DNA from 3 places in the Desulfoluna sp. CYM3A genome. Region 1 is predicted to be linked to each of the others. Evidence: riboswitches for the same ligand, from Rfam matches in the RefSeq annotation. Region 1 holds a riboswitch; each other region holds the start of a gene.
The links. Region 1 has a riboswitch for cobalamin ahead of ACOYW1_RS11370 (TonB-dependent receptor plug domain-containing protein). Riboswitches for the same ligand answer to the same signal wherever they lie in the genome.
Positions count from the first base shown of each region.

Region 1 (7,915 bases):
ACACAAAAGAACATAAAACCAGCGGAAGCATCAGCAGGCCGCCGCTTTTCAATAAGTGAATCATGTTGCCTGTACCTGTCTCGGAATGAAAACACCAAAGCCTCGCAGAAACAAAATCATTTCAGCAAGGCGCTGTGATAACAAGGGATCAATTGCCATGATCGCTGCGATATATAGCACAGATCATCCGGCAATGCGAGATGATCCCATCAACAAAAAATCTCCGAATCCAGCCGGATATCATGGGAGGGGGGAGGGACGCCGTTGTCCCTCCCCTGCCCCTGATTCCAACCACAGATCAGGAGATACATGATGCTCCGAGTCAACGGGCGGAGCAACACCCCTTTTCCGGCCCTTTCCTTTGCATTCGGTTCAAAAAGAACCGAACCGCCCTCCGCAAGGAGGATCTCCCGCCCTCTTAGCAGCTGCCCAATCATACAGCCAAAGACGGGAAAAACGGGGGCGGCCTGCCCTGATGCGCCGGGCACGGCCTTCAAGGGGTTTTCAAGGGGGCGACGATGCCCCCCTGATTTTCCGCCGGTGTCACAGGTCCGGCGAAAATTGGTGAGCGGGGAAACCGGTCCCAGCCCGGGTCGTGGGGACAACCCGGATTAGTAGGACCAGGTTACCCCGGCAAAAAATCGGCGGCCCGGGATGGGGTATCCCAGAACATAGGCCGCATCTTCATCAAACAGGTTTTTGACTTCACCGCGCAGGGACAGGCTCCCTAACTTGTCCGTGGTCAGCACGCGTTTGGTGATGGTGAAATTGGTCACGGTGACCGAAGGAAGCGTCACATCGGATGTTGACCAGTCTGGGTTGTACTTAACCACATCCTGGCTGCTCAGGTATGAGACGCTGAGATCCGAAGAGAACCCATCCAGATCGGTCAGGGCGATGCCTGCGGAAATGTCGAGATCCGATGTATACTTGAGGTCTTTGTCGGTCTCTGCATCCTCGTATTTGAAAAGATGTGTCAGCGTGGCGTAGGGCCTGAGTTCCCAGCCCCCGAAGATGTCGGAGAATGTGTAGGAAAATTCGCCTTCAACGCCACTGATGGTTGCTTCATCCAGGTTTTTGTAGGTAGTAAATCCATGCTGTTTGTCCGTCACGATTTTATCATCATATTCGGTGGTAAAAACGGTGAGGCCTGTTTTTAAGCTACCACGGGTAATATCCACTCCCGCTTCATAGGTTCGGCTTTTCTCCGGGTTCAAATCCGGGTTGCCGACATAATGAGTCCCGTAAGACGTAAAATCAGCGGCCAGCTGTTCTGCAGAGGGCATGCGAAAGGCGTCGGCAACGGATGCCCTGAGCTTGACCTGCTTGGAGAGGTTGTAGACAACGCCCAGGCTTGGGTTCAGGTCATCATCGGATTTATCGCTGCCTTGATCTCCGGAAATATCTACGGAGTAGTGATCATACCGAGCCCCACCGATGAGAATTAATTTCTGGTCAAGAAGTTTAACCTTTCCCAGGGCAAATCCGGCTGTGTTGTCAAATGCTGTGTTATTCGGTGCACTGGGCTCGTTGGTCACATCATAATCCACCCAATCCACGCCGGTGGTAAGCCCGAATCGCTGACCATCGTATGAAACTTGGGCCTGAGCGCCCTTGCTGTCTGTTTCATGCACACTGGGAATGCCGTCATCCCACCCCGAGGCATTGCTATCTGAAGGGTCATTCCACGTGTCTTTGTCCGTTCCGCCGAAGTATCGAAGCATCCATGCCAGTGACGATGTGCTGTTTTTCCCGTCATAAGTAACGTCGTAGGAGCTGTTTTCCGAATCTTTTGTGTTGTCCAGGTCGTTGGCGTCGATACTGCCGGGGTTGCCGATGTCGTCGCCATCAAAGAGCGTATACGTCAATCCGATGCGGTGTCCGGGAGAAAACTCATACCCTGTGTTCAGGCTGGCACGAAGGATTCCATCATTACCCGTGTTCAAGTATTCCTTGCCGCTGCCTGTTTCGTAATCGCCTTCTTCGGAATGGGATACAGACGCAGAGAAATCGATTTTGCCAGCGGTTCCCGACACGTCAGTTCCAAATTCGTTGTAGTCATAAGATCCGGTCTTTGCGTAAGCTGAAACGGTGGGCTTCCCGGTCCCTTTTTTGGTAATAACGTTTACAACGCCACCCATGGCCGCCGAACCGTACTGAACGGCTGCAGGCCCCTTGATAATTTCCACTCGTTCAACATTTTTTGTGATCAGTTTGGCCGCGTTGCCGGTCCCTGCACGGCGACCATCAATGAGGATAAGCACATTACCCATCAGGTCGTTTCCATGGGTGTCTGTGCTGAACCCACGGATCTTCACAGTCGTCAGAGCTCCGGGATACTCGCGTATTTGAACGCCGCCCTTTTCCACAAGCAGCTCTCCCAAGTTTCTTGCCGAGGAGTTCTCGATTGTTTCCGAGTCAATCACCGTCACAGCCGCCGCCACTTCCGTAATGCTCTCTTTGGCTCGCGACGCGGTCACCACATATTCATCCAGGGCAGCGTCGGTTGCCCAGGCCGGGGAGCTGGCCGCCACCCAGGCGGCGACAGCACCGATCATCAGACTTTTTCTCATTACTTTTCCTTCCACAAGCATCAGACTTCGTTTTGCACCGGAGGCGGCGATCCTCCATGCAGAACGACCACCTGAACCACTGCTGTTTCGAGTTGCGGGGGGCTTCCATTCAAGGGGGCTGGGTATAAGGAGAGAAGAGAGACACCTCGGGCGTTTCGCCCAAACAAAAAAAGCCCCATGCAGCCTACAATAAAAAGGGGGCATGGGGCCGTTTTTCCCATGTCGTCTGATCAGGTCTCCAGTTCCTACCGCGAGAACGAAACCCCTCACCTGATTGTACTTTACAAAAAGCATAAGCAGGTGAATTCACCCTGGCAGGTCTTCTGACTTCCGGATCGTCCGAACCCTCGCGCCTTCCCGCTCAGATCATGAGCAGTGGCGTATATACGAAGTTCGTCCCCGGTTACAGCGGCGGGCCCGTCCCCGATTCTCACGGGGTTCCCTTTTAAGCAGCATCTCTTTTGTTAAAAAAGAAGCGTGCACCAGAGATCAATTTGTATGTTTATCTACACAAGATATTCGACGTGTGTCAAACACTTTCTTATCTTTTTTGTCACCCCCTCTGTGCGTGAACAAGGGGCGCCGTTTTTTCCTTTTGCTCATGCCTGCAGTTAAGAGTGTAACGGTTTTATGTTACAGTAAAAATAAAAATGCATAACAATAAAAAAACAGATCCTGCGGCTTGACTCACCACGTCAATAGAAAGGCCTCACACCGTTTCCGCTTCAAGGACCATGTCCATAGCCTCTTCCAGGTGCCGGACAAAGAGCCGCACAATCTCCGGCATGTACCCGATACCCCGCTCGATGAAGGTGGCTTCAATGCCTTCTGTTGCAAAGAGGTTTTTCCAGGAGTCTTCATCGTCGCCAGCCAGGTCTTCCAGGTAATGCACCCCGGCCACCAGCATCAGCGGAACGATCTTCACCCGTATAAAACTGTCTGCTTTAACAGTATTTACGATATCCGCAGCCTCGGGAAAGCCCTCCACCACCCCCGTAAAGGCACTGGGGCCGTAGGTGCTTTTCAGCATCGCGTCCAGGCCGGGTGATCGGTGCCGTGGCCGATAAACAGGGTGGCTTCGTGTTGGAGGCGGTTTGCGGTTGCATGGTTTCCAGGAAATATCCGGGTTATGCATTGGCTTTGGTCATGCCCCATGCAAACAACCCGATAAAGCCCAGGAGAAAAATTGCCGCATACCACATCACCCCGGATGAGGAGAGTTTTGTGGTCTCTTCCCTGGTCTCGATTTTTTCCATCTTGTACCCCTGGACCTTTCGGTCGCCGCTGCCGGTTTCTGTCACCTCAAGGGTTTCGGCTTCTGACGGAGTTGCAGGATCGGATACCTGAGAGGCGTCGGCTTTTTCAACGGGCGCATTTGCATGGGGCTTTGCGGCCGCCAGGACCTTGTCGTGGACCGCTTTTTGTTTGGCTCGCTGATTTTCAAGGGTCGTTCCCACGGCCTCTTCCATGGCCAGGGTGAATTTTTCCACCATCTCCGGGGAGAGCATGCCGGGCATGGAGATAAGGGTCACCACCATCTGATTCAATAAGGGGTTGTTGCAGGTGTGGTCGCAGCAGGCCACGCCCTTTTCAATGACGCCCACGGCGTATTCTTTGGCCAGGTTCTTCGTCACGGATTCGTCCGGGGCCCAGTACCCTTTCCTCACGGACTCAAGCATGCGGGCCGTAAGGGATTGATAGGCCCAGGGGTTGGCCTTGTTGAAAAACGTTTTCAGGTCCAGGCCCAGGCTGTCATTCACATAGACGTCGTAGGTCTGCTGCCAGGAGGTCTCTTTGACGGCATGGGGAACCGTTACCTGCCAGCCCCACATATACTCCACAAAATGGGCCATCTCACGTGCCCCGGCGTAATCCTCTTTTTTCATGGCCGCAATCCATTTGGGATTGATGTAGCGACTCCTGAGCTCCCGGCCGATGGTTTTGTCGATGCCCTCCACGGTGACGGCGTCCGGGCGATCCTGGCGGGTCATCACAACGTCGGGGCGGGTGCCCGTCTCTTTTTCCACGGCAAGGGAGAGGCCACCCAGGTACTGAAAGACATCGTCGTTGTCCATGGTGCCGTACAGGGCAGACGAGCTGCTGTGGACCGTTGCAGAAACGTTTTTAAGGTTCTTCGTCAAGAACCCCAGCCTCCTCGCCCCAGAGGTCCTGGCCGAAAGCAAACCCCATGCGTCGCTTCCACACATCGGCGATCTCCTGATCGGACTCCCAGAATCCGCTCATGCCCGTCATTTCCGACACACCGTTACCGTAGCTCCCGGGTTTGCCCGTAAAAATGCGGACCCGGGAAAGGGTCTCGGCCCGTTCAGGGGAAATGCCCTGCTCTTCCAGCGCACTTCGGGTCCGTGCGCTATGCTTTGCCAGGAAATTCTCCACATCGTTGGCTGCGATGGCCTGCTGAACGGCCTTGTCCAGAAGCGTCATCTTTTCGGGAAACAGATCCCGGTAGAGCCCTGAAGGGTTGATAAGCACGTCAATGCGCGGTCGCCCCAGCATGGCACCGGGCACCACCCGCGTCCCGGAAACGCGCCCGGAGGCGTCCCACACCGGCTCCACACCCATGAGCCACAAAACAGTGCCCTCGTTGATGCCCTCGTTTCGAAGGGTCTCCGTGGCCCAGAGAACCACGGCCACCTTTTCCGGGTACTCCCCTTTTTCACGGAGTTGCCGCTGAAGAATCTCTTCGCCGGCTTTGGCCCCAAGCTTCCAGGCCTCCCTGGTGGGAATCTTACAGGACGAAATACCGTAGAAATTTTTGCCCGTAGGAACCGACAAAGGGTTTCGAATGGGGTCGTTCCCCTCCCCCGCCGGAACAAACCGGCCGGACAGGGCCCGCACCGTGCGTTCCAGCTCCAGATTACCGGAGTTCCGGATCCCCCGGGCCATGGCCTTGGTATCCAGGCCGGGCCGGAGTTCCGCCGCCAGCGCGGAAAAATCCTCGGCCTCCTGGTCCGACGGCGAGATACCGAAAGTATGGAGTCCATGGGGCATGAGGGTCTCTTTCAGCTCCAGGATGGCGTGCTCCAGGGTCTCAATCTCCTCCTCGTCGTAGCTGGAAAGGGAGAGCTCTCCGTGGAACCCGGTCTTGACGGAGAGGGCCCTGATCTCCTCTAAAATGGCAGGCACGGTGGCGCTGCCCACGGCCTGCCCCCGGGTGAGCCGGTTGATGAGCTCATACAAGGTGGCGTAATCGCTGTGGAGGCCAGCTTTCTGAAACAGGGGCGTCATGTGATCGATGATTACCCCGCGGCCACGCCGCTTGGCCTGAATCCCTTCGCCCACGTCATCGACAATGTAGGGATAGACATTGGGAAGGTCCCCCACCATCACCTCCGGCGGGCAGGACGGGGAGAGCCCGGCCTGCTTTCCCGGAAGCCATTCGTAGGTGGCGTGGGTGCCCAGGTGGATCATGGCGTCGGCTTTAAATCCGTTCTGGATCCAGAGATAGGCAGCAATGTACTGGTGATGGGGCCAGACGCTGGGGTCGTGGTAGAGCTTCATGGGGTCGTCCCCCCAGCCCCTGGAGGGCTCGGGCATCATCACCAGATTCCCGCTCATCACCACCGGAAGGATGAACTGCCCGTCTTTGACCATGATGGTGGAAGACTCCGGAGGGCCCCATTGCTTAATCACCGCGTCCTGAAAGGCCTTGGGAAGCGTTCGAAACCAGCCCGTGTAGGTGGCCACCGGAATCCGCACCACCTTTCCGGCTGCCAGCAGTTTATCCAGCTCTCCGGGGGCCCAGGAGCCGATGTTGCGGCCGGTGCGCAGAATCATCTCCTTGATGGCGGCCTCGGAAAGATCTGCGTCAGCCCCCATCCGGTACCCCTCCTGCCGGAAACGGGCGATGAGAGTTTCGATGGATCGGAAAACGTTCAGATAACTGGCCCCGATGTTCTGTTTCCCCTGGCTGTGGTTGTAGTAGAGAAGGGCCAGCTTTTTTTCAGCGTTGGGCTTTCGCTGCAGGGCGATCCACCGCTTGAGGCGGGGCATGAGCCGATCCATGTTCTCCTCGATGGGCACGGTTGCAAACAGAGGTTTTCCTTTTTTCGGCCCCTGGACTTTCACCTTGCCTTCCAGGGGCGTCGGCTCGATAAGGCCCGAAATCTCGGGGTTTCCCACCGCCCACATCAGATCGGTCACAGGGATTCCCACAGGGTCCTTTCGCCATGCGTTGATTTTTGTGGAGTAAAGTGTGACGGCATTGATCACGGGCACATCCAGATCCCGCAACCCGTTTTTGGTGGGCTCGGAAAGGGCCGAGTAGAACTTCATGGAAAAGGCAAGGACAAGGTCTCATGTGGTCCTTTTGGTGATTATTCGTCCAGGAGAAACCGGTCAAAGAGAACCTTCTCCCGCCCGAAACAGGGCAACACGTTAAAGCCCTCCTTTTCCAGGCGCTTTATAATGGCTGCTGCCGAGCCGTGGGCTCCCCGCAGGACAGACGGGGTGTAAAAGGTGACCCCGATCCAGGGTGCGCCGGAAACCGGGTGGTACCAGTTGCGGTACGCCTCCCAGGAACCGAAGAGCTCCGGTGCATCGGGGTGGTAGATGCCGCTTTCAATGCGCACCGGCTCACCTGCGCACCCCTCGGGACGATCCAGGGCCACAGCCACGGCGCACCGGACCATGGAGGCAACATTGGCCTCGGTGAGCACCGAATACCACCCCCGGATCTTGTCATCAAAGCGGTACCCTTTTTTCTTGAGCCCCTCGGTGTCCCGGGAGCCCCGCAGGGCAAACACACTCTTTTCTGAAAAGTCCACATGGGTGTCCAGGTAGGCGGGAAGCTCCCGGTGCATCACATCCACCAGAATCACGTCCGATGAGCGAAGGAAGGTGCGAGCCTTTTCAGAGGCATGGAGTTCGGCGTGGGTGAAGTAACGGGCCTCGATGTCCTCGGTGTCGCTGAGCCCGGAAAGCCCCCGGCTCACCACCCCGGTGTCCGATTCGCTGATGACAAGGGAAACCGTTGTTGCGTGGACGGACACGGCAAAAAACAGACAGGCCAGACATGTGGTGACAAATACTCTCAATGACAATGCCTTCTCGTGGATAAATCAGATTTCAAAAAAACATATAAATGCGATGCCTCCGGCGGCCCTGCCGGGAGCCAAACTTTTGAAAAGTTTGACAAACAGGTTTGGGCTTATTCCATGAGAATTTTCGCAAATGCTTCACCCCGAGGAACGAGGGGGGAGGCATTCGTAACCTGGGGTCCAGGGAATTTATTCCCTGGCCGCCGGAGGCATGCTTTTGCAAACCGAACAGCCCCTGTCTACTTTTTGTATTCAATCCCCTTAAGCAGGGCATCCACGGCA
Region 1 covers NZ_CP186556.1:2,194,394-2,202,308, reverse strand. Annotated here, with positions in the region: gene ACOYW1_RS11375 (MotA/TolQ/ExbB proton channel family protein) at 1-4, opposite strand, end outside; gene ACOYW1_RS11370 (TonB-dependent receptor plug domain-containing protein) at 612-2,573, opposite strand; cobalamin riboswitch at 2,870-3,075, opposite strand; gene ACOYW1_RS11365 (sirohydrochlorin cobaltochelatase) at 3,283-3,603, opposite strand; partial or broken gene ACOYW1_RS11360 (cobaltochelatase subunit CobN) at 3,701-6,869, opposite strand; gene ACOYW1_RS11355 (cobaltochelatase subunit CobN) at 6,911-7,630, opposite strand; gene ACOYW1_RS11350 (adenosylcobinamide amidohydrolase) at 7,873-7,915, opposite strand, start outside.

Region 2 (7,915 bases), 2.3 Mb from region 1:
CGGTGTGGCCTTTGAAACAGTAAGCCTGAAGGGCGTCGTAGTAAGGCCAGGCGTGTCTGGATGGCCCGGACAGGGGACGCAAAAGCCCGTTTTCCGCAAAGGCCTGGAAGGTGTCGGCGGAGAAAAAGGTGATGACATCCGGGGCGTCTCCGTAGAGGCATTTCAGGAAAAACTGCCTGGCATCGCCCATGGGCATGATCTCCACGCGGACCCCCGGGTGCTGCTTTTCAAACCACCGGGCCGCGTCAACCCGGGACGGGTGGCTGTTGGTGGCCCAGACCAGGGTGACGGTTCCGTCCGGGGCCGGGCGGCATCCTGACAAAAGGGCCAGCAGGCACAGCAGCATGAGTACTTTTTTAATGGGCATGGCCCGGCTCCTTGGAATTGGTCAGGTCACGGTGATCCGTGGAAAACGTTGCAACGATTCAGCCCAATCGACCACAGATTGGCAGAGTCACGTTTACAGTTCGTTTTGTGACATCCTGTAGGGTGTGCTTGCGCACCATTTATTCGAAAAACCACATCTTTTGCCGCGTCTATACAGTTTGGCGGGCATCTTAACAGGGGGCATGACCGTTGCGATTCTTCGGTGGTGCGCAAGCGCACCCTACCTTTGCTTTGCCAGTGATCCGTGGAAAACGTTGCAACGATTCAGCCCAATCGACCACAGATTGGCAGAGTCACGTTTACAGTTCGTTTTGTGACATCCTGTAGGGTGTGCTTGCGCACCATTTATTCGAAAAACCACATCTTTTGCCGCGTCTATACAGTTTGGCGGGCATCTTAACAGGGGGCATGACCGTTGCGATTCTTCGGTGGTGCGCAAGCGCACCCTACCTTTGCTTTGCCAGTGTGAAGCGATTTCAACCGTTGTGGCGGAGCCTCCGAGCATCATTCCCAGGCGGAGCCTGGGAACGAAAGAACGTATCCGGTTGCTACGAAGTTTGTGGCTCACCTCGCTTTAAAAATCAGCCCTCAGGCTGACGGTGACGCTCCGGGGCTCTCCGGGGTAGCCGGCGTCTTTGGACGAAAAATCGTCGGCGATGTAGTACTCGTCGAAGAGGTTGTGGACAGCCACCTGGAAGGAGAGGTTCTTCACGGGCACGGTGACGGCGGTGTTGACCGTGATGTAGTCATCCAGGGTGTGGAGGTTGCCGGTGGTGTTGTCCCGCAGGTTGCGTTCGCCCACGTAGTTGGCCGAGACGTTCCAGTTGAAAAAGTCCGTGGCCAGGTTGGCGCCGATGCCTGCCATGTGCTCGGGGGACATGCGCACCCGGTTGCCTTCAAAGGAGTTGCCCGAGGTATCGGTGAACTCTTCGTAGCGGGCGTCGTGGTAGGCGTAGTGGCCCCAGGCGCTGACAGCGTCGGTGATGCGGCAGGAGATCTCCGCTTCCACGCCGTCCACCTCGGTGCGGGTGTTGGTAAAGAGAAAATCATCGGTGGAGGTGCGGAAGGAGCGGGGTCCTTTTTTCTCGGTGCGGAAGCAGCTCACCTGAGCAAAAAGTGTGTTGCCCGAGGAGAACTTGACCCCTGCTTCGTAGCTTTTGGTCTCTTCCGGGTCCAGGATCTGGGGAAGGGTTTTGTTGTTTTTGGTGCTGAGCTTGGGAAACTGGGTGCGAAAGCCCTCGGCATAGGTGGCAAAGAAGGCCGTCTGGACCGAGCCCACCCGGAAGGCGTTCCAGGTGGCGCCCACACGGGGGCTGAAGGCCGAGTCGCTCTGGTCGGCTTCCACGTCTTTATTGGAGGTGGTGAGCTCTTCGTGGAAGTGATCGTAGCGGATGCCCGCCATGAGGGAGACGTCTCCGATGGCCAGGGTGTCCTGGGCGTAGGCGCTGTAGACGGTCTGTTCAAACTCGCTTTTGACCGTGGTGCCGGTAGGGTTGCCCGTGGCCGGGTTGCCCACGTTGGTCAAGGGGGTGTCCCAGTTGGGGGGGCCGTATTTGGGCATGCTGCTCCAGGAGTAGCCGGGGGCGTCCTTGTCCTGGGAGGCGATCTCCACATAGGTGCCCACAAGGAAAGTGTTGTCCACGGTCTCGCCGGTGTGGTCCAGGGTCATGCGCAGGTCGTTGTGAAAGGCGGTCTGCTCGGAATCGCTGACCCACCAGCCCTTGTTGCTCTGGCTTGCCGTTACCGTGGTGCCCCCGGTGGCATAGCTGTCGAATTGGGTGAAGGTCAGGTCGTTGGTGATCTTCACGTTCTCGGAGAGGGAGAGGGTGGGGGAGATGGTGACGGACTGATACCTTCCGTCGTAGCACGCGCCGTCGATGGCGTGGTTCTCTTCCCGGGTGACCCCTGCCATGGGTTTTCCGTCCACAATGGGGATGGTGGAGCCCCTGTCCGCGTTGACATTGGACAAGAGGGCCTGGACGTCCACGGCAAAGGTGTCCGAGAACTCATGGTGACTTGTGACCATGGCGTTCTGTGCATCTCTTCCGACACCGTCCTGGTAGCCGTTGCTGGTGGTTCCGCCGCCGCTGACCATCACATACCCTTTGTCGGTGGGCCTGAGCACCCGGGTGTCTGCCCCGTAGGTGTCAAAGCTTCCGCCCCGGGCCACCAGGGTGGTGGAGGCTTTGGAGGTATCCTGCGGGACGGTGATGATGTTCAAGGTTCCGGCCACGGCGCCCCGGCCCCAGATGGAGGAGGAGGGGCCTTTGGCAAACTCGATGCGTTCCACAATGTTCAAAGGAATCATGGTCAGGTCGGCGGAGCCATTGACCTGGCGGAAGGGGATGCCGTTGATGAGAACGGCCAGGTCCTTGGTGTCCCGGGAGCCCCGGACCTCAATGTGGGGGTAGGCGTTGCCCTGGATCCCCATCTGGAGGCCGGGAACGGTTTTGAGGGCCTGTTCGAGGGTGGTGGCCCCCATGCGGTCGATCTGTTCACGGGTGACCACAGAAACGGTGACGGGTACCTCCATCCGGTCCTCCGCCACCCGCGTGGCCGTGACGACGATTCCTTCCATGGAGGGCGTTTCCGTGGTTTCTGCCGAGGCGGTTGAACCGCCCAGGGCGCAAAGGGCCAGGGCCAGGACTGCACATCTTCGTATTGCGTAATTCACTGTCTCACCTGCTGCATCTCAAGTGGAATTGCTTCCATTGCTTCAACAGGGATTTTTTTAACACGATACCCGGGCAGGGGCATCCATGGCCGCGGAACGTGCATGCCGGGGGGCAGGCAAGGGTCCCGGTGGCTCATGGGCAGGTCCGGATACAAAAAATCCCCAGCTTCCATACAAAAGCCAGGGACTGCACCCGTTCAAACTTGATCCCCGGGTCGCCCCGCCTAAGGGGGCTCTCCCACGTTTTTCGTCGCTCGCAAAAAACATGGGTATGTCACATCACAGACAGGTCTTCTGACTTCCGGATCGATCTACTCAACGCGCCTTCCCGGCAAAGCCAGTGACATGAACACGCACCAGGGGTGTCGTGCCTGCGTTTTTCGTCCCCGATTACAGCGGCGGGACCGTGACGGATTTACACCGTCTTCCCTATTAAGTCCGATTAAGGACATCTGTGTGAATGAGGTTTGCTATCACTCATTTTCCGCTTTTGTCAACAACAAGTTGCACCTTCTCGGTAAGAAATTAATGTCGGGTTTCCTGTGCCCTGGGTACCTTGTGACGTAACTTTTGACTTTAAAGGTATGAATAGCCATGGGGCCTTTCACCCCACGTCTCTTGCGGCGTGATCCGTTTCATAGGGAAATAGCGGGGGAACGGTAGATACTCTTGCGCGTGGGTGTTCGGCATGGTTTCAGGTCGGGTGCCCCCGGGCTGGGACATCGAACCATAAGGCAAAAGAAATTAAGGAATCGATTATGGATGAGAGGGTAACGGTTTACAGGTACGTGGGTGAAAAAGGCGAGAGCACAACCATCGAGGCTTTTTTCAAGGGAGACAAGCTGGTGGTGCAGGGCTGCGACACAGGCCCTTCGGCAGTCGGCATGTTCGGGGACTGGGATTACGAGTACTGGCTCTATGCGGACAAGGCCATCTGCCCCGGCAACATTCTGGAGATTTTAAAAAGTGGCTTCCGGGGGTTTACGGCCATCAAGCGGTGGTTTGACGAACAGCAGATTGACTACGACGTTGTCTCCTATGCCTGAGTTTCCAAAGCATGCTTTCTGGGTGCCATATACGTCACGTTGCAGGCATAGGACCACATATGACCCCGTGTGACGCCGCATGCGATCCTTTGTGTGCGGCTGCCGGACGTAACTTGCTCAAAACGGGGGGGATGTGATGTTCGGCACGGAACTTGATTTCCAAATAAGGCGGGCACAGCCCTTTTGCAAGGCAAAGGGCCGGAAACCAAGACACAACCAAACGGCACACAGGAGGAAGCCATGAACGCAGGCAAGGCAATATAGGGGAAAAGATATCACAGCTGGGATGAGGTTTTTCAGGCATCAAGGCCCATGGCATTCAGGGCATTGAACACAGGGACGATTACCTCCCCCCTGGCACCTTACACCCAGGCGGAGAGTATCCCGGCGGGTGTGGACACATCGAAGACCGTCTCCCACGCGGTGATGGTGTTTTACTTTCATCACCCGGAGAAGGGCGATATCCTCATCGACAGCGGGTTTGACAGGTCGTTTTACGAAAATCCCCCTTTTGGGAATTTGTCGCCCTTTGTCATCGATTTTCTCGAGGGCAACAGGGCCCGCTACACCCAGCAAAAAGATGAGGACTTAGAGTCCCAGCTTCGAAAAAACAATATCCATCCTACCCACCTCTTTTTGACTCACATGCACCCGGACCATACCGCCGGGATACCGGCCCTGTCTCCCTGGTGCAATATATGCTATGGAAAGAAGGAGAATTCGGCGCACTACCGCCTGATGACGGGGAGTCACCTGAAAGGAAAGGGGGATATCTCTCTTATTGATACCGATCCAGCTCCGGCGATTCCTCCGTTTGATCATGCGGTGGACCTGTTCGGGGACGGCTCTTTCTGGGCGCTGTCCACACCGGGCCACACAACGGACCATCTTGCCTACCTGATCAATGCGGAACCGTTCCCCATCCTTGTCGTGGGGGATGCGGAACTCTCGGCCTGGGGCATGACCCAGGGGGTGTTCATGAACTCCGATGGCGGGAAAGAAGGGCAGCAGGCCGTTCGGGAATCGGCAAATGCGATTCGCGGGTTTCATCGGATGTACCCCCACGTGGCCGTGTGGTTTTCCCATGATGAAAAGCCCCTGGCCCCATGAGCGCCCAGACCTAATTACCCTGCAAAGACAGTAAGGAAGAATCATGGAAACAACAGCCCCCAGCCCCTGGGATACCGATTACAAAGGCACCGAACCGTCCCCTGTCTACGAGCCGCTCTGGCACATGCTCCAGCAGTTTCTAAGTGACTTTCCGGCGACATCGGTGCTGGACTTCGAATGTTCAGGTCGGCAACTGCCTACCTCATGGCCGAAGAGGGGCTTCGGGTAACAGGGGTTGATATCTCGTTACGGGCCGTAGAAAAAGCCGTGGCCCTGGGCAACGCGCGGACGAACGGACGATGCCGATTCATGAGGCACGATTCCATTCCCGAGGACGTGCCCGACGGCTCCTTTGACGTGGTGGTGATGCTCAATGTCCTTCATTGCTTAACGTTAAAAGAACGGGTAGACTTACTCGTCAAGGCAAAGAGGGTGTTGAAACAGGGCGGGGTACTCTTCGCCAGCGTGCTGGACGTGGAGGACGAATCCTACCCGAGGCACGAATGGACGGAAATCGAGCCACATACCTTTGACGACGGCACCGGTAAACTCTTTCATTTTTATTCTCGGGAAGAACTGACCGAAGAGTTGAAAGGGTTTTCCATTTCCGAGTGCGACATGCTTCGGAACATCCATCCTGATGTGGGAAGGCAAAGCGCCTTGTTTGTGCTGACTGCAACGAACAAGGGGTAAGGGCGCGCATTCTGTGCCGTTTTTCAATTGGGACTTGCTTCACACTGAAAAATATACAGATTCCAAGGGAATACTTGCTGACGGTGGCGTTGAGGCACTCTCAACGCCAAGGGCGGGCTGAGACAATTCTGACAAACAGGCTTGTGCCTTTCGGGTGAAGGGAGACGTGCCATGCGTGTGTCGGCGGGAAAATCCAGGGCAGCGGAGGAGCGTACGGCAACGGTTACGGGTGCCGGGGTGCCACATCGGCCACATGCCGGGCCCTCCCTGTACGGCGGTCCGAACATCGCCTTGCAGCGGGCCCGTGCGTGGTGGAATTCTCTGTGGAGAGACTGGCGCGGCAGGGCACCCATGCTTCCGTACAGGCCGGGCTGAGGGTGAGTGCCCCCGGCGACGCGTGTGAAGGGGAAGCCCACCGCATCGCCGACGAGGTGGCGTGCAAGGCCTGCGAGGGCAGCACAGAGCCTTCCGTGGCCATCACCGGGCGGCCTGCCCCTGGCACCCCCTGGCTTTTTCGGGGGAAAGGCACCGAAGCGCTCACCCCCATTCCCCATGGCGGCGGAAAACCCTTGCCCGAAAAAACCAGGGCGCGTTTCGAATCCTCCCTGGGCCGGGATTTTTCCCGTGTCCGGGTCCACGCCGACCACAAGGCCGCCTTGTCTGCCGAGCGTCTGAATGCCGAGGCATATACTTTTGGCAATGATATTGTCTTTGCAAGGCAGCGATACGCCCCCGAGTCACCTTCGGGCCGCCACCTGCTCGCCCACGAACTCGTCCATGTGGCCCAGCAGCAAGAGGGGCCCGACATCCCCTGGGTGGTCCAGGCGCCTCCTCGCCCAGAATTTCGCGGGAACACCCCCCAGACCTGTCGCGGGAGCATCGATGTTCGGGCAGGGGAGATCTCCATGCCCAATATCTCTTTTTTTCACCTCTATGTGGTGTTCACCGACGCCGACCGGTTAGGGATCCCCTGGGCCATCCGGGGCGGCCCGGCAGGCGGGGGCCGGGGGTACGGAAACATCGTGACCAATTGCGGTGCCTACCGCCCGGGGTTCATCGATTACGACACCCGCTCTCCTTCGGTGACGGTTTATCAGGGGAACCAGGCGTGCACCAAGGCCCGGACCATGAAAAGCCATGCCAGGCAGATCAACGGGTGGAACATCCCGTATGCCCCGGACGGCCCCAACTGCAACTCGGTTGTGGCCTCCATGCTGAGGAGCGCCGGGCTCCCCATGCGAAAGCCCAACGTGGCGGCCCCGGGATTCGACACGGTGCTTTCCCCCACCGGGCCGGTGAACGCAGGGGGGCTGGGGGACAGGCGGCATCGGGTCTTTCTCCAGGTGAACAGCCTGGACCAGTTCCGCACCCTGGGTTTTGGCTACAGCATCGACACCTTTGAGGTGAGCGGCATCTCCTTTCCCCTGGTGCTCGGGGCCGAATACTCCATCGGAAACCAGGCCCTCCTGGGCAGGCTTGGCCTCGGGGTGGAGCTGCCCCTGCTCAACATTCCCACAACGCCCCTTGCGCCGACCCACCTGCGGCTGTCCGGCGGGTTCCAAGGTGGGGGCCAGCGTTCGGAAGAGGGGAGCGAACGGCGCATGGATACCCTTGTGGGCGGGTATTTCCAGGCCCAACTCGGCCTAGACATCAGCCGGTTCCGGATCAGTCCGTTTTACAGATTCAGCGCCCTGCGCAACATCAGCGACAGAACCACCACCAAGGCCCATGTGGGCGGTATAAATCTGGGGTTTACCTTTTAACGTAATGCGCTTCAAGCGCCCTTGGACAGGAGTGTTATGAACCGATTTCACAACGGGAGACGCCTGATGAAATGGCTCAGTCTGCCGGGAATTGTTCTGGTTTGGGCATCCTTTGCCGTGGCTGCACTGCCACCCCAATACCAGAACATGAAGGATCTGGACGTGATGATGGACTATATCAAAAAACACCCCGAAGTCGCGGCCACGGGCGGCATATCTGGATAGATTTGGAGACATACACC
Region 2 covers NZ_CP186556.1:4,474,151-4,482,065, reverse strand. Annotated here, with positions in the region: gene ACOYW1_RS22700 (ABC transporter substrate-binding protein) at 1-367, opposite strand, end outside; gene ACOYW1_RS22695 (TonB-dependent receptor) at 962-3,061, opposite strand; cobalamin riboswitch at 3,329-3,532, opposite strand; gene ACOYW1_RS22690 (hypothetical protein) at 3,820-4,107, shown strand; gene ACOYW1_RS22685 (MBL fold metallo-hydrolase) at 4,420-5,217, shown strand; gene ACOYW1_RS22680 (hypothetical protein) at 5,261-5,446, shown strand; gene ACOYW1_RS22675 (class I SAM-dependent methyltransferase) at 5,395-5,910, shown strand; gene ACOYW1_RS22670 (eCIS core domain-containing protein) at 6,234-7,673, shown strand; gene ACOYW1_RS22665 (hypothetical protein) at 7,740-7,898, shown strand.
Region 2: another riboswitch for cobalamin. It lies ahead of ACOYW1_RS22695 (TonB-dependent receptor); the one in region 1 lies ahead of ACOYW1_RS11370 (TonB-dependent receptor plug domain-containing protein).

Region 3 (7,915 bases), 1.5 Mb from region 1:
TGTCCGCTCAAAATTTCCACCAGGGTGCTCTTTCCCACCCCGTTGGGCCCTAGGATGGCGTGGAACACGCCCCTCTCAAAATGAGCGTCAACGCCTTTAAGCACCTCTCGCCTGCCGCGCTTAAACGAAATCCCCTCCATGTGGAGCTCGCTGTCCGTCATACTTATGCCCCCCCTCCCATGCGGCTCTTTCGAAAGATCACGCAGAACACCGGCCCGCCGATGAGGGCCGTGAGCACCCCGATGGGCACTTCATATGGTAGCACCGCACGGGTCACGGTGTCGGCAAAAAGCAGGAGAACCGCCCCAATGATAAGGGTTGCGGGAAGAAGCTTCCGGGCATCCGGCCCGGTGACAAACCGCACCATATGGGGCACCAGAAGCCCAACAAAACCGATAATGCCGGAGACCGCCACGCAGACCGCCGCCACAAGGGACGCGGCCACCAGGAGGATAAGGACCGTCTTGGAGGTATCCACCCCCAGGCTTCGGGCGCTTTTTTCGCCCAGGGCCAGAAGGTTCAGGTCCCGGGCGTAGAAGAGAAAGAGAAGAAACCCGGCCCCGGAAACACCGGAAAGCACAGCGGCATCACGCCAGGTGGCCGCGGCAAAACTGCCCATGAGCCAGAAGATGATGACGGACACCTGCTCGTCGGCCAGGTATTTCATGAAGCTCAAACCCGCCGAGAGGATGGCCGACACCATGATGCCCGATAAGATGAGGTTGGAAGAGTCGATGCCACACCGAAGCAGCCGCCCCGACGGTGAGGCCATGGCGATGACGATAAACAGGGTGAGGATGGCGCCGCCGAAGGCAAAGAGGGGAACGGACAAGAGGGTCTTGCCCATGCCGAAGAGAAGGGCTACGGCCGCGCCAAAGGCGGCACCGGAAGAGACGCCCAGGGTATAAGGGTCGGCCAGGGGATTCAGCAGAATGTTCTGGTAGACGGCCCCTGCCACGGCCAGCCCGGCCCCTGCGGCTGCCGCCGTGAGGATGCGGGGGAGCCTTACCTCCCAGACCATGACCCGGGCTGTTTCAGCCGCTGCCGTGGCCCCGTCCGTGCCGGTGATCCCGTTCCAGAGGGCCCCAAGGACGTCCTTAAAAGAAAACGCCACAAACCCCATGCGGGCCGAAAGCAGCACCGCGCAGAAAAGGAGCGCGCACAAGCACACCAACCCTGCCGAGCCTTTCATCAGGGCAAGGGAGGGTTTTGTTTTCCTCATGGACTCCGTGGCGATGGTCATAGGGGGCCTTTCGAATGACGTTTGGGTTCAGCGAAAACCTCCGGCGGCAAGGTGTGCCACCTTGAAAGCAGGTTGCGGATGCGTTTTGCCCCTCGTTCCTCGGGTCAAATCACATCCGCCTTTAAAGCAAAACTCACCCAAAAAGGGTTTTTAAAACCTGTTTGTTAAACTTTCATGTCGCGCCGTAGCCCTTGGGCGAAGGCGGATTAAAAGTTTAGCCTCCGGCAGGGTCGGAGGCAACCAAACCATAAAAAACTACTTGCCGGTGTGAACCGTTACCGCGTCCACGGCATGCTTTGCGTAGAGCTTGGCCCACTCGGGGTTCTCGCCCAGGCCTTTGAGTTCGCAGGTCACCTTGATACGCATCTTCTCCATAACGGTCTTCCATGCGTCGTCTTCGTCGCCGGCCATGTCGTTTCTGGCATGGTCACCGGCAACCACCATAAAGGGCTTCATGAAGACCTTCTTGGCCTTGATGTGCTTCAGGGCGGTGGTGACGTCATCGAGGCCGGGGTAGCCCTCCACGGTCCCCACCAGGGTGGTGACCTCAGGGTACATGGCATTCATGGTCTTCTGGAATTCAATGTACGCGCTGGTGGGGAACACCTCGTTGCCGTGGCCCATGTAGACCAGGACAGCGCCCATCTTTTTGGCCTTTTTCACATCCGCGGCCATGGTCTTGGCGGCGGTTTCAATGTCATTGCGGTACTCGGGGTGCAACCCGGCTTTGCCCAGGCGGATCGGTCGATGGTCATGTAGGAGAAGGGCTTCCACTTGGCACGGAGGGTGTCGATGCCTGCAATTGCGTCCACATAGGCCTTGAGATCAAGGTACTCTTCCCCGGCGTAGACGTGGGTGGTCTGTACCACCACGCGCTTTTTGCCCTCTTCCTGAAGGGCACCGAAGGTTGCCAGGGGGCCTTTGACGTCATACAGCCACGCAGGAACGTTGGGGTTGGCTTTTTTCCAGGCGGCGTCATCGGCGCGGTCGTGCCAGATGCCCCGGATGATGTTGGAGGTAAAGGCGTGCTTGATCTCCGCCTTGGGGAACTCTTTTCTCATCTCTTTGTCGATGGTGAGGATGGCCTGAAGGGCTTCGGGGTAGCTGGTGCCGAAGCTTGCAATAACCACGGCGTCCACCGCCTCTTTTTTGATGGCTGCCGTGGCGGGATTTACACCCAGAAAGGACAGCAGTGATACAATCAAAAGCAGAAGGGTCGTCTTTTTCATCGTTTTTAAATCTCCGTACGTAACAGGTGTATTTATTAAATATGATACCCAGGCATTCAACCGATGGACCAGATGGGAACGCTGCCTCCTTTTAAAGCAATACGCCCCTTTTCATACCCGGCCATACGGCACTGAATCGAGGTAAACCCCTTGGATATCATGCGCCACCATGCCCAATGGATGTCTCCTTCTCCGTCCAGGGGAGAGACCACGGCCACCTTGTCCACGTCAAAGGACAGATGGCCGCCCTTAAGCAGGTCATCCGGGGCAACGCCTTCGGGTAGCTGCCCCTGCACACAAAGAATCATGCCTTTTTTCATCATCGGCTCCTTTATAAACTGATCATTTACAAAGGACCGGAGCCCGGCTGACTCCTTGCACAGCCCCTCCGGTCCGACCATCTCCGAAAAAGGGCTGTTCCCTGTTTGCTTCGCCCTTTTCATCACGCGGTTCCCCTGTTCTCCGCAGGGGTGTTTTGTGATGCGGCATGCCGCACCCAAAGCATCACGTCTTCTTCACCCTGCTGCAGGTCTTCTGACTCCCGGGCCTTCCGAACGGCTCACCTTCCCGCCCTGATTGCCGCCGGCCTGAAAAGGAGGGCCAGCAGCGGGCAGTGGCTTATGGATAAGAGGCATATACCCCGATCCGTGCCTGGTACGGTTCCCGGTTACAGCGGCGGGACCGTTCCCGATTTTCACGGGATTCCCTTCCTGCGTGTATGCAAGACCCCTTGCGGGGACCCGGTCACGTACTCACACGAAAATCGGCCGCCGTGACGGGGACAGATTTTCGGGTCTTCCAAACAAGAAAATCCCCATGCCTGCAATCGTATGCAAGCATGGGGATTCCGTATTCAATCCTCAAAGTCGGGCGCACCCTTTACCACGGCAGTGCGCCACTTCTATATGATTCAATCCCCGTGTTCAGGCGGCTTTTGTTGTTTCAGGCCGCCTCTCTCACCACGGTGGAGATATGACGAAAACATCAGACAACGGGACATCATATAGCGCATGGCAGGTCTTCTGACTTCCGGATCATCCGTACCTTCGCGCCTTCCCCTCATTGTTCGACCCGATCACTTCGGACGCATCAAGAAAGTGGCGTTGTTGCGAAGGACGTCCCCGGTTACAGCGGCGGGCCCGTCTCCGATTCTCACGGAGTTCCCTATTAAGCATTAGCTGCACCAAGCATAGGATGTGATCCTAAGCCACACTTTTCCGGTTGTCAAGCCAATCTAAGGCCCGTGCCCCATCCCTGCCCGACGGCCTACCGCAAAATTCCGAACGATGGCACCGGACAGGGAACATGACGGAAAATTCCTTCACGGGCAGTGCTTATTCAGCAAGCCCGTCGGCACGTTTCGCTGCCCGTACGCCGGAGAACTTGAAGACGAAGAGACACAGAAGTACCACGGCGGTACCCACACCGATGACGGTGGAGGTTCCGATGGAGAGCCCGAAGCCGATCTTGGCCTGAAGGATAAAGGTGACCACCACAGAGGTCATAAAGGTCGCCGGCAGGCAGGCGATCCAGTAGTTCTTCATCTCCTTGGCAAGGAACACAGCGGCGGACCAGAGAACCAGAGTGGCCAGGGCCTGGTTGGAGAACCCGAAGTAGCGCCAGATGATCCCGAAGTTCTGGGTGGAGATGACAAAGCCCAGGGCAAACAGGGGCACGGCGATCATGAGCCGCTTGGCGGTCTGGGACTGGCTCACCTTAAAGGACTCAGCCAGGATCAGGCGGGTGCTTCGGAAAGCGGTGTCCCCGCTGGTGATGGGCAGAACGATAACCCCGATAACCGCCAGAAAGCCACCCACAGGCCCAAGAAGGACATTGGAAACCTCAGAGACAACGGCTGAAGGAGTCCCAGCAGCAATCACGGCGTTCAGGGCTTCCGGCAACCGGAAAGAGAGCCCCACGGTGGCCCAGATCAGGGCGATGATGCCTTCCAGGATCATGGCGCCGTAGAAGACAGCGCGGCCGTCCTTTTCGTTTTTGACGCACCGGGCCATCAAGGGAGACTGGGTGGAGTGGAAGCCGCTGATGGCACCGCAGGAAAGGGTAATGAAGCAGCAGGGGCCAGATGGGCTTGTTCGCAGGATGGCGTGCTGGCGGTCATCCAGGTTGGGCAGGATCTCATAGCCACCGAACATCAGGGCCACCACAGTGGCAACAGTGGTGATGAGCAGCAGGGCGCCCAGCAGGGGATAGATCTTTCCGATGACCTTGTCGATGGGAAGGATGGTGGCAAGAAAGTAGTAGCCGAAGATGGCAAAGATAAAAATCTGGGTGTTCACGCCGGTGAGCCCGGTGAGAAGCTTGGCCGGGGCCAGAACGAAAATAACGCCCACCAGCATGAGGAGCACCACGGAGAATACCCGCATGGCCTGTCGTGCGGGCATGCCGAGGAAGTCGCCCACCACCTCGGGGATGCTGCCCCCACGGTTCCGCATGGAGAGCATGCCGGAAAGCTGGACTGCCCCGTAAAAACAGAGCCAATGACAATCCAGACCAGGGCCACCGGACCGTAGAGTGCCCCCAGGATGGGGCCGAAAATGGGGCCGATCCCGGCAATGTCCAGGACCTGAATAAACAACACCTTCCACTTGGGAAGGGGCATGTAGTCCACCCCGTCCTCAAGCTCGTAGGCAGGGGTCCTTCGGGAGCTGTCCGGCCCGAAGGTTTTTTCAACAAAGGTACCGTAGGTAAAGTACCCGAGAATCAGTGCAGCGACGCACGCAAAAAAAGTAAGCATAATCTAAATGACCTCCATGACAAAACGCATTGATCGCCCGTGGGGCGGTTCCTCTTTCACACCTGCTGTTGTAGCGGAATAAAAAGGGGATACGCCACGCTCGAAACGGCCCATGTCGTTTTTCGGGGATGGAATGCATCAGGAGGGTGCCGAAACAACATGGCCGCCCAAAGGGGCGGCCAGAGAGCTTTCAAAAAGGGAGGTCAGGGACGGGCTGGAGGGTGGTTTCGGGGGATGGAAAAGGAGACCTCCGTGCCCTGGCCCTGGGTGCTCTCGATGACCATGCGGCAGGAGGGGCCGTAGATTCGTCGGAGCCTGTGGAATGGTGTTCCGCACCCCGATGCCCTCACCGGCCGCGGCCAGCTCCTCGGGATTATACAGACGGCCCACGGTCTCCTCGGACATTCCCACGCCATCGTCGGTTACCCGCACCGTGAGAAGCGTTGCATCACAGTCAATGGAAACAGTCACCGTGCCCCCCTTTTCCTTGGGCCATCCTGGTGCTTGACGGCATTTTCCACCACGGGCTGGATCACCAGGGCGGGGATCGGCCAGTTGTCACCTTCTCCTCACATAAGCCCCGATAGGAGACGCGGTCGCCGAAGCGGGCCTGCTCAATGGCCAGGTACGCCTCCACCTGCTCCAGCTCCTCCTGGACGGTGATGTAGCCCTTGCTCTGGTCAAGGTTCCGGCGCATGTAGCTGGACAAGTCCAGGATCAGCTCCCGGGCCCGGTCTGGCCGGGTCCGGCAGAAGCTGGCGATGGTGTTAAGGGAGTTGAAGAGAAAATGGGGGTTGATCTGGGCCTGGAGCCGCCGGATCTCCGCATAGGCCAGCATCCGGGCCTGGATCTGGATGTCTTCCAGCTCCAACTGGGTGGAGAACAGCACGGCAAGCCCCCGGGCGGTCTGAAAATGGACCTTGTCCAGAGGTTTTTCCCGGGTACCGTAAAATTTCAGGGTCCCCACGATGGTCCTCCCCCTTCTTTAAAGGAACGATGATGCCGTGATGGAAGGGGCAGCCATGGTGGGGGCAGGCGATCTCCCGCTTCGTGTGCCGGAACAGGGGCAGCCCGTCGTCCAGAACCATGCCGGTGGCGGCGGTGCGGATGGGTTCACCGGCAATGTGGTGATCCGCCCCAACCCCCATGTGGGCCAGCACATGGGTGGTGTCCGTGATGGCAACAGCCGCCACGTCCACCTGTCGGAAAATGATCTCAGCCGTCTTTTTGCTGTTCGCCCAAGCCCTGCGCGCAGATACCCCACGGTGAGGTTGGCGATCTCCAGGATCTGCTGCACCTGGCGGGATTCCCGCCGCTCACGTTCCCGAAAGAGCCCCTTGATCAGCTCCACAAAAAAGGCCGCCCCAACAGAGTTGACTAAAATCATGGGCACGGCAATGAGCCGCACCAGGTCCACGGCCTCGGAAAAAGGCTTGGCAAACAACAGCACCAGCCCCATGTGCATGGACTCTCCGGCCACCCCCAGACCAAAGGCCACCTTCCAGTTCATCACCCGCGAGCCGTACCACCCGGCCAAAAGCCCTGCGGCCACACCTTCCAAAAGCGTGGCCGTGGCACAAGGTGCCGAAGTAAACCCGCCGATATCAATAAGGAAGCGATGCCCGCCTGCAATAACACCGGCCCCAAGCCCCACCCAGGGGCCGCCGAAAAGCCCGCCCGTCACCACGGCCATGGCCCTTAGGTTGGCAAAGGCGTCGTGGACCGGATCGAACCCGTAGTTGCCCAGAATGGCAAACAGGCCGAAAAAGCAGGTCAGCACAGCCTTCTCCACCCAGGGGTGCTTCCCCAGAAAGGTCTTGCCCGCCGCCCCCATGTTCAAAATGAGAAAGGCCGCGGCCACGGTGAGGCCCAGGTGCTCTATGAGGGTGATCAACAGATGGGTGATGGATACATCCACGTTCGGGTATTCTCCTTTAAAAAAGCCTCCGACGGCCCCGCCGAGAGTCAAGCCTTTGAAAAGTTTAACAAACAGGTCTTAGATCATCGTTTTAAACATACGCCGGAACAATTCAGACGGTTCTCGGTATCAGCCCCTGTTTTTGTTTTGATCGCCCCGGGGGCGATCAAAACGAAGAACTGGTGCATTAGTACGTTTTGTGCAGTTTTTTCAAAAAAGCGACCCGCCGGAGGGGAGCCGGCTTCCTCAATCTACCTCAACCGTAGACCGCACCGACACCTGGGTGCCAGGGTTTCATAGATACCGGTCGTTTTTTGGAGATGCGGGGACTTTTCCGGGGGCTGGAACGACAGGGACTCAGAGCCCAAGGTTCTCCTTGAGGCCCTTGACACGGTTTCGGCTCACCACCACCTCGCTGGCGGCGGGGTCGTCCATGACGAGGAGGTACTTGCCGTTGTACCAGCTGGTGACTTCGCGGATGTGCTTGAGGTGAACCAGGCTGGCGCGGTGAACGCGATAGAAGGGGTAGCCTGCAACCAGCTCTTCGAGGCGATCCAGGGTGGGTGCGCCGTGGGAGATGTAGTCGCCGTCATGGGTAAAGACCCGCACCCGTTTCTCTTCGGCCCGGCAAAAAATCACCTCATCGGGATCCAGGAGCAACAGGCGCCCCTGGCTCTCCACGGACAGGCGTACCACATGGGGCGGCCTGGCGCCCAGAGCCTCCAGCAGCCTTGCCACCTCATCACCCGGAGCCGAAGACTCCGCCTCCA
Region 3 covers NZ_CP186556.1:687,623-695,537, reverse strand. Annotated here, with positions in the region: gene ACOYW1_RS03685 (ABC transporter ATP-binding protein) at 1-161, opposite strand, end outside; gene ACOYW1_RS03680 (FecCD family ABC transporter permease) at 164-1,243, opposite strand; gene ACOYW1_RS03675 (sirohydrochlorin cobaltochelatase) at 1,499-2,017, opposite strand; gene ACOYW1_RS03670 (sirohydrochlorin cobaltochelatase) at 1,903-2,472, opposite strand; gene ACOYW1_RS03665 (hypothetical protein) at 2,529-2,795, opposite strand; cobalamin riboswitch at 2,983-3,219, opposite strand; cobalamin riboswitch at 3,468-3,675, opposite strand; gene ACOYW1_RS03660 (carbon starvation CstA family protein) at 3,807-4,874, opposite strand; gene ACOYW1_RS03655 (carbon starvation CstA family protein) at 4,766-5,227, opposite strand; gene ACOYW1_RS03650 (hypothetical protein) at 5,366-5,698, opposite strand; gene ACOYW1_RS03645 (sensor histidine kinase) at 5,760-6,194, opposite strand; gene ACOYW1_RS03640 (LytS/YhcK type 5TM receptor domain-containing protein) at 6,213-7,145, opposite strand; gene ACOYW1_RS03635 (LytR/AlgR family response regulator transcription factor) at 7,503-7,915, opposite strand, start outside.
Region 3: another riboswitch for cobalamin. It lies ahead of ACOYW1_RS03665 (hypothetical protein); the one in region 1 lies ahead of ACOYW1_RS11370 (TonB-dependent receptor plug domain-containing protein).